2 regions of the Nocardia sp. NPDC057440 genome follow, and region 2 is predicted to be linked to the other one. Evidence: predicted binding sites of a transcription regulator. Region 2 holds the regulator's gene; the other holds the start of a gene.

Region 1 (3,412 bases), on a different contig from region 2:
AGCCGATCCGAATGGAGCGGAATGTTTAGTTCCGTTTCATTAAAACAGAATGCTCCGTTCCGTTCAAGACCGGATCCCGCGAACCCTGATGCCGTGGTCGTTTTCTGGCGCAGCACGGCCAGGTCGCCGGTGGCCTTCCCCTCTGCCTGCCAGCTGGCTAGAGTGTCTCTCTAGAGAGTCACTCTAATTCTGGAGGCAGTCGTGGCCGATCTCGTGGACTACCGGTTCGACAACGGAATCGCGACGCTGACAATGGACGACGGCAAGGTCAACGTGATGACGGAGCCGATGCTCGCCGCGTTGCGGTCCGCCTTGGACCGCGCCGAGGCCGACGCCGCGGTGGTGGTGCTCACGGGCCGTCCCGGCGTGTTCTCCGCCGGCTACGACCTGGCCATCTTCGAGGGCGATCCCGAGGCGATCACCAGGACCCTGCGCGCCGGCGGCGACCTGGTACATCGCATTCTCGGCTTCCCTCATCCGGTCGTGGTCGCCTGTACCGGTCACGCCATTGCCCAGGGCGCGTTCCTGATGCTGGCCGCCGACCTGCGGATAGGGGTCGAGGGCGGTTTCAAATTCGGCCTCAACGAGGTCGCGATCGGACTGACGATTCCGCACTACGGCGTCGAGGTGGCCCGTCACAAGCTGACCGCACCCGGATTCGATCGCGCCACCCTCACCGGCTCGCTGTACGGCCCGCGGGACGCGGTGCGACTCGGCTTCCTCGACGACCTGGTGCCGGATCCGGCCGAACTGGCACCGAGGGCTCAGTTGGAGGCGGCCCGGTTGACCGGCCTCGTGATGGCCGCGCATCAGGGCACCAAGCAACGAGTCCGCGCCGCCGTGCTCGCCGCCGTGCGTTCCGGCATCGACACCGAATTCCCCTCCACCACATGAATACTCGCGATCGGATCCGCGCCGAAGCGACCCGGCAGATGCTCGACAACGGCTACACCCGCTTCACCATCACCGCTGTCCGCGAAGCGCTCGGCCTGTCCAGCGGCAGCATGTTCCATGCCTTCCCCTCCAAGCAGGCACTCGCCGCCGCCGTCTACGTCGACGGCATGCTCGACTACCAGCGCGCCGCGCTCGCGGCACTGGACTCGGCGACTGACCCGATGGCGGCGCTGCTCGCGCTGCTCGATGCCCACCTGGACTGGGTGCAGCAGCACCGCGAGCTGGCACGCTTCCTCTTCGCGACTCTCCCCGAGGAAGTGGCACGCGAGGCACGGCCCGCACTGACCGACCCGAATCGAGAATTCTTCGCGGCGCTCGGCAGCCGCTACGAGCAGCTCGGCCTGACCCCGTCGATCGGTTACCCACTCGCGCACGCGATCTGGATCGGTCCCGCCCAGGAATACTGCAGGCAGTGGGTGCGCGGCACGGTCGAGACGCCGCCCTCGGCACTGGCGTCGACGCTGCGCCAGGCGGCTGTCGCCGCACTGCAAGCCATCGCCGCGACACCTCATGGTTGAGCCGAGCTCCCCGTGCTTCGCGATCCACTCGCGCATGGGTTACGGCTCGAGTCGTTACTGACCTCCCGTGACGAGAACTACTCGGGATGTCCGTCGCCATGACCTGTGCCATCCGCAGAAGCCGCCCGGATCGGCAGCTATCCGCTGTACCGAGCCCGGTAGTAGTTCCCAGTCTCGCTTCTTGTTCTTTTTGCCCTGAGCGAACGCGGCGAGCAGGCCGGAACAAACGTGGAACCGCCGGGGTTGACTGGGCATCGCTCAACTTTTGGAAGGGTCGAACACGTGACTACACCACAGAACCTGCCGGTGCTGTTCCTGACCGATCCGATCGTGCTGCCGGGCATGGTCGTGCCCATCGAACTGGACGAATCGGCGCAGGCCGCCATCGACGCCGCGCGGGCGGCGAAGACCGAAGCGGTGCTGCTCGCGCCGCGACTGACCGAGGGCTACGCCTCCTACGGCGTCGTCGCCACCATCGAACAGGTCGGACGGATGCGCGGCGGCGCACCCGCCGCGGTGCTGAAGGCCGAACGGCGCGCGAAGATCGGTCACGGGGTGACCGGGCCCGGCGCCGCGCTGTGGGTCGAGGCCGAAGCGGTCGAGCCGCCCGCGGCCGACGGGCGCACCAAAGAACTTGCCGCCGAGTACAAGAAGTTGGTCGTCTCGGTGCTGCAGCGCCGCGAGGCCTGGCAGATCATCGACGCGGTCAATCAGCTGACCGACCCGTCGGCGATCGCCGACACCGCGGGCTACGCACCGTACCTGAGCAACGACCAGAAGCGGGAACTGCTCGAAACCCCCGAGGCCGCCGAGCGTTTGACCACGCTGATCGAATGGACCAAGGCGCATATCGCCGAGGCCGAGGTCACCGAGAAGATCAGCGACGACGTGCGCGAGGGCCTGGAGAAGAGCCAACGCGAATTCCTGCTGCGTCAGCAGCTCAACGCCATTCGCAAGGAACTGGGCGAAGACGAGCCCGATGGCGCCGACGACTACCGGACCAGGGTCGAGCAGGCGGATCTGCCCGACGACGTCCGCGCGGAGGCCTTGCGCGAGGTCGGCAGGCTGGAGCGGGCCAGCGATCAGAGCCCGGAATCCGGCTGGATCCGAACCTGGCTCGACACCGTGCTCGAGCTGCCGTGGACGGTGAAGACCACCGATAGCGCCGATGTCTCGGCCGCACGTGCGGTACTGGACGCCGATCATCACGGCCTCGACGAGGTGAAGGACCGCATGGTCGAGTACCTGGCGGTGCGTTCCCGGCGGGCCTCGCGTGGTCTGGAGGTCGTCGGCGGGCGCGGCTCCGGCGCGGTGCTCGCGCTGGTCGGTCCGCCCGGTGTCGGCAAGACCTCGCTGGGTGAGTCCGTGGCACGCGCCATGGGCCGCAAGTTCGTTCGCGTCGCCCTCGGCGGCGTGCGTGATGAGGCCGAGATCCGTGGCCACCGGCGCACCTACGTCGGCGCGCTGCCCGGTCGGATCGTGCGTGCGATGAAGGAGGCGGGTTCGATGAATCCCGTTGTCCTGCTCGACGAGATCGACAAGGTCGGCTCCGACTTCCGCGGCGATCCGGCGGCCGCATTGCTCGAGGTGCTGGATCCGGCGCAGAACCACACCTTCCGCGACCACTACCTCGACCTCGATCTGGACCTGTCGGACGTGCTGTTCATCGCGACGGCCAATGTCATGGACACCATCCCCGGCCCGCTGCTGGACCGGATGGAGCTGATCACCGTCGACGGCTACACCGAGGACGACAAGGTCGACATCGCCCGCGACTTCCTGGTGCCGAGGCAGTTGGAACGCAACGCGCTGACCACGGACGAGGTGACCATCACCGACGCGGCGCTGCGTGAGATCGCCGCGAACTACACCAGGGAAGCCGGTGTGCGGCAGATGGAACGGCTGATCGCGAAGGCATTGCGCAAGGCGGCGACTCGGCT
Region 2 (3,412 bases):
CGACGGCGCGAAGGCCGCGGTGGTCACCGAATTGCTCGGCGTGCTCGACGATCTCGATCGGGCCCGCGCGCACGGCGACCTGGAGACCGGGCCGCTCAAGGCGGTCGCCGACAAGCTGTCCGACGCGCTGACCAAGCAGGGCCTCGAGGAATTCGGTTCGGAGGGTGAGCCTTTCGACCCGACCCTGCACGAGGCCGTGCAGCACGAAGGTTCCGGGCACGACCCGGTGATCGGTGTTGTCATGCGCAAGGGCTATCGCTTCGGCGATCGGGTGCTTCGGCACGCGCTGGTCGGGGTAACCGATGGCGTGGCCGATCTACCGGTGAACGAACCATCGAACGCTGGTTCCGATGCCGGCACACCCAACCAATAAGGCCGCGGCGCGAGCGACGGGTCCGGTGGCGGTAGCGCAGCGTGACCACGGAGGGCCCCTGGTGGGCCGCAAGGCAAGCACTGTGAGAGGAGGAGATGCCCGGTGAGTCAACGGGAGTGGATCGAAAAGGACTTCTACAAGGAGCTGGGCGTTTCCTCCAGCGCCTCCCAGGACGAGATCAAGAAGGCGTATCGCAAGCTCGCTCGTGACCTGCACCCGGATGCCAATCCCGGTGACACCAAGGCCGAGGAGCGGTTCAAGTCCGTCAGCGAGGCGCACGCCGTGCTGTCCGATCCGGCCAAACGCAAGGAATACGACGAAACGCGAAAGCTTTTCGCCGGTGGCGGTGCGTATGGCCGGGGCGGCGGGTTCACCCCCGGTGCGGGCGGCGGGTTCTCCCAGGACTTCAATATCGGCGACATCTTCGGCCAGGCGAATGCGGGCGACGGTGGCCTAGGCGACCTCCTCGGCGGCCTGTTCAACCGGGGTGGCACACGGACCGCGAGCAGTCGCCCGCGCCGTGGCGCCGATGTGGAGACCGAGACCACGCTCGGCTTCCGTGAAGCCGCACAGGGCGTCACCGTTCCGCTGCGGATGACGAGTCCGTCACCGTGTACGACGTGTCACGGCAGTGGCGCGAAGCCGGGGACAAGTCCCCGAGTGTGCCCTATCTGCAATGGAAACGGCGTTATCAGCCGCAACCAGGGCGCGTTCGGTTTCAGTGAACCCTGCGACGAATGCCGTGGCACCGGCTCGATCATCGACGACCCGTGCGTCGACTGCCACGGCAGCGGCATCCAGAACCGGACCCGCACCATTACGGTGCGGATCCCGCCGGGTGTCAGTGACGGACAGAAGATTCGGCTGGCCGGACAGGGCGAGGCGGGGTTGCGTGGTGCGCCTTCGGGCGACCTCTTCGTCACCGTGCACGTCAGCCAGGACAAGGTCTTCGGCCGCAACGGCGACGACCTGACCCTGGTGCTTCCGGTCAGTTACAGTGAATTGGTGCTGGGCACAACGGTTTCGGTGCCCACGCTGGAAGGGCGCGTCGGCGTCAAGGTGCCTCCGGGCACCGCGGACGGCCGCATCCTGCGGGTGCGCGGTCGCGGCGTGCCGAAGCGCGGCCCCGGTGGCGGCGCCGGTGATCTGCTGGTCACCGTCAAGGTCGCCGTGCCGCAGAAGCTGGACGACAATGCCTCCGAGGCGCTGCGGCGCTACGCGGATGCGGAGAAGACCAGCGGGTTCGATCCACGTGCGGGATGGGCAGGTGCGTGATGTCCGGTGATCCGAAGAATGCGTCAGGTGGGCCCACCTCGGGCCGTACCGAGGCTCAGGTCTTCATGATCTCGGTGGCGGCACAGTTGGCGGGCATGCACGCGCAGACACTGCGCACCTATGACCGCCTCGGGCTGGTTACGCCACAACGGACTTCGGGCGGCGGTAGGCGCTACTCGACGCGGGACGTCGAGCTGCTGCGCGAGGTGCAGCGGTTGTCCCAGGACGAGGGCGTCAATCTCGCAGGCATCAAGCGCATTATCGAACTCACCAATCAGGTGGAGGAATTGCAGCAGCACGTCGCCGATTTGGCGGCCGAAGTGGAGCGGCTGCGCGCGGGCTATCGCCCGGATCTTTCACCGCCACAACGCAGCACCGCCTTGGTGGTGTGGCAGCCCCGCCATCGGCGCTGACACTTCCTGGCAACCATCGGGCCCCGGTGTTTCGGTTCATCACGCATGAACCGAAGCCCGGGGCCCGATGTCGTCGAGGCGCGGTGATAGCGGGAGGGATGCCGGATCCATTGGCGCGCACGGCGGCCCGCGTGGTGGATCGGTCGGCCTGTGATCCGGCGATTTCCGGGCGGTCGCCGGGCGGCGGAGTGCGTGAAGGTTGCTGACCCTAGGTAATTAGTAACATTTCGGAGTTGCCGGGTGATCGCTCGATGTGCTGGATCAAGATGAACCTTGCAAAATGGACCTCACAAATTCAGTGAGTCTGTGACTGATTTCATCCAAATTATCGATCCCCCAGTCGGTTTCTGCGGCGTTTCGCGTTTCGCATCCTCGTTTCAAGAGAATTTCACGCGTGATGTTTTCACGGAGGATTCCGTTGCTGGCAAACCTCACCTACACTCGATTGCGTCGGCTGCTGTCGAGTGTCCCGCAGCACCTCACTCGCCGGCTCGTTTTGTGTACGAGTGCGAAATGGGGTTGTGACACAAATGGATTCGCGGACTGTCGCTTTGATCAGAACGACGTTCAAGGCGGTTGCTGCGGAGGAGGGTGGGTCCGCCAGACTGGCCAGTTCGTTTTATGCGATCTTGTTCACCGACTACCCGCACGCTCGCGAATTCTTCCCGGCAGCGATGGACGCCCAGCGTGACCGATTGGTCAAGGCCATCTCCTACACGCTGGACCGGCTCGAGGAGCCGAACAAGTTATTGCCGTTCCTGGCCCAACTAGGCCGCGATCACCGCAAATACGGTGTGCGGCCCGAGCATTACGTCGCGGTGGCCAACTCGCTGAAGGCCGCGATGCGGATTTTCGCGGGCACCGAGATGTGGACCGATGAAGTGGAGCGGGCCTGGGACGAGGGTCTGACCATCATCGGTGACACCATGATCGGCGCAGCCGAAAAGGAGACCACGCCCGCGGTATGGACGGGAACCGTGGTCGAGCGCCGCGACGTGCTGCGCAACCTGACCGTCGTGCGGTTGCGACTGGACCAGCCGATGCAGTTCGCCGCAGGTCAGTACATCAGCGTGCAGATACCGTCCCGGCCGCGGATGTGGCGCTACCTATCGCCCGCCGTCCCCGCGAACGCCAACGGAGAGATCGAATTCCACATTCGTAGCGTGCTGGGCGGCTGGGTCAGCCCGGCGATGGTCGGCCACACGAACATCGGCGACAAGTGGCTACTCGGGTCCGCCCTCGGCGGGCTCGGCATCCCACGCAACATCAAGCGCAAGATGCTGATGGTCGGCTGCGGCACCGGCCTCGCCCCATTGCGCGCCCAGCTCATGGCGATGGCGCAGCGGCGGGT

Evidence for each region. Region 2 encodes HspR, which represses chaperone genes until heat shock. Its sites were predicted from a motif close to ANNTGAGTNNNNNNNACTCANNT; they were not measured.
Region 1: lon (endopeptidase La) is a predicted target of HspR. The motif match lies at 1,714-1,736, and genes of this name have one in related genera.

The regions. Positions count from the first base shown of each region.
Region 1 is NZ_JBHVDF010000029.1:37,249-40,660, forward strand. It holds gene ACFU4Z_RS34990 (crotonase/enoyl-CoA hydratase family protein) at 202-894, shown strand; gene ACFU4Z_RS34995 (TetR/AcrR family transcriptional regulator) at 891-1,472, shown strand; gene lon (endopeptidase La) at 1,815-3,412, shown strand, end outside.
Region 2 is NZ_JBHVDF010000002.1:332,067-335,478, forward strand. It holds gene grpE (nucleotide exchange factor GrpE) at 1-373, shown strand, start outside; gene dnaJ (molecular chaperone DnaJ) at 476-1,648, shown strand; gene ACFU4Z_RS04600 (heat shock protein transcriptional repressor HspR) at 1,648-2,061, shown strand; gene ACFU4Z_RS04605 (globin domain-containing protein) at 2,592-3,412, shown strand, end outside.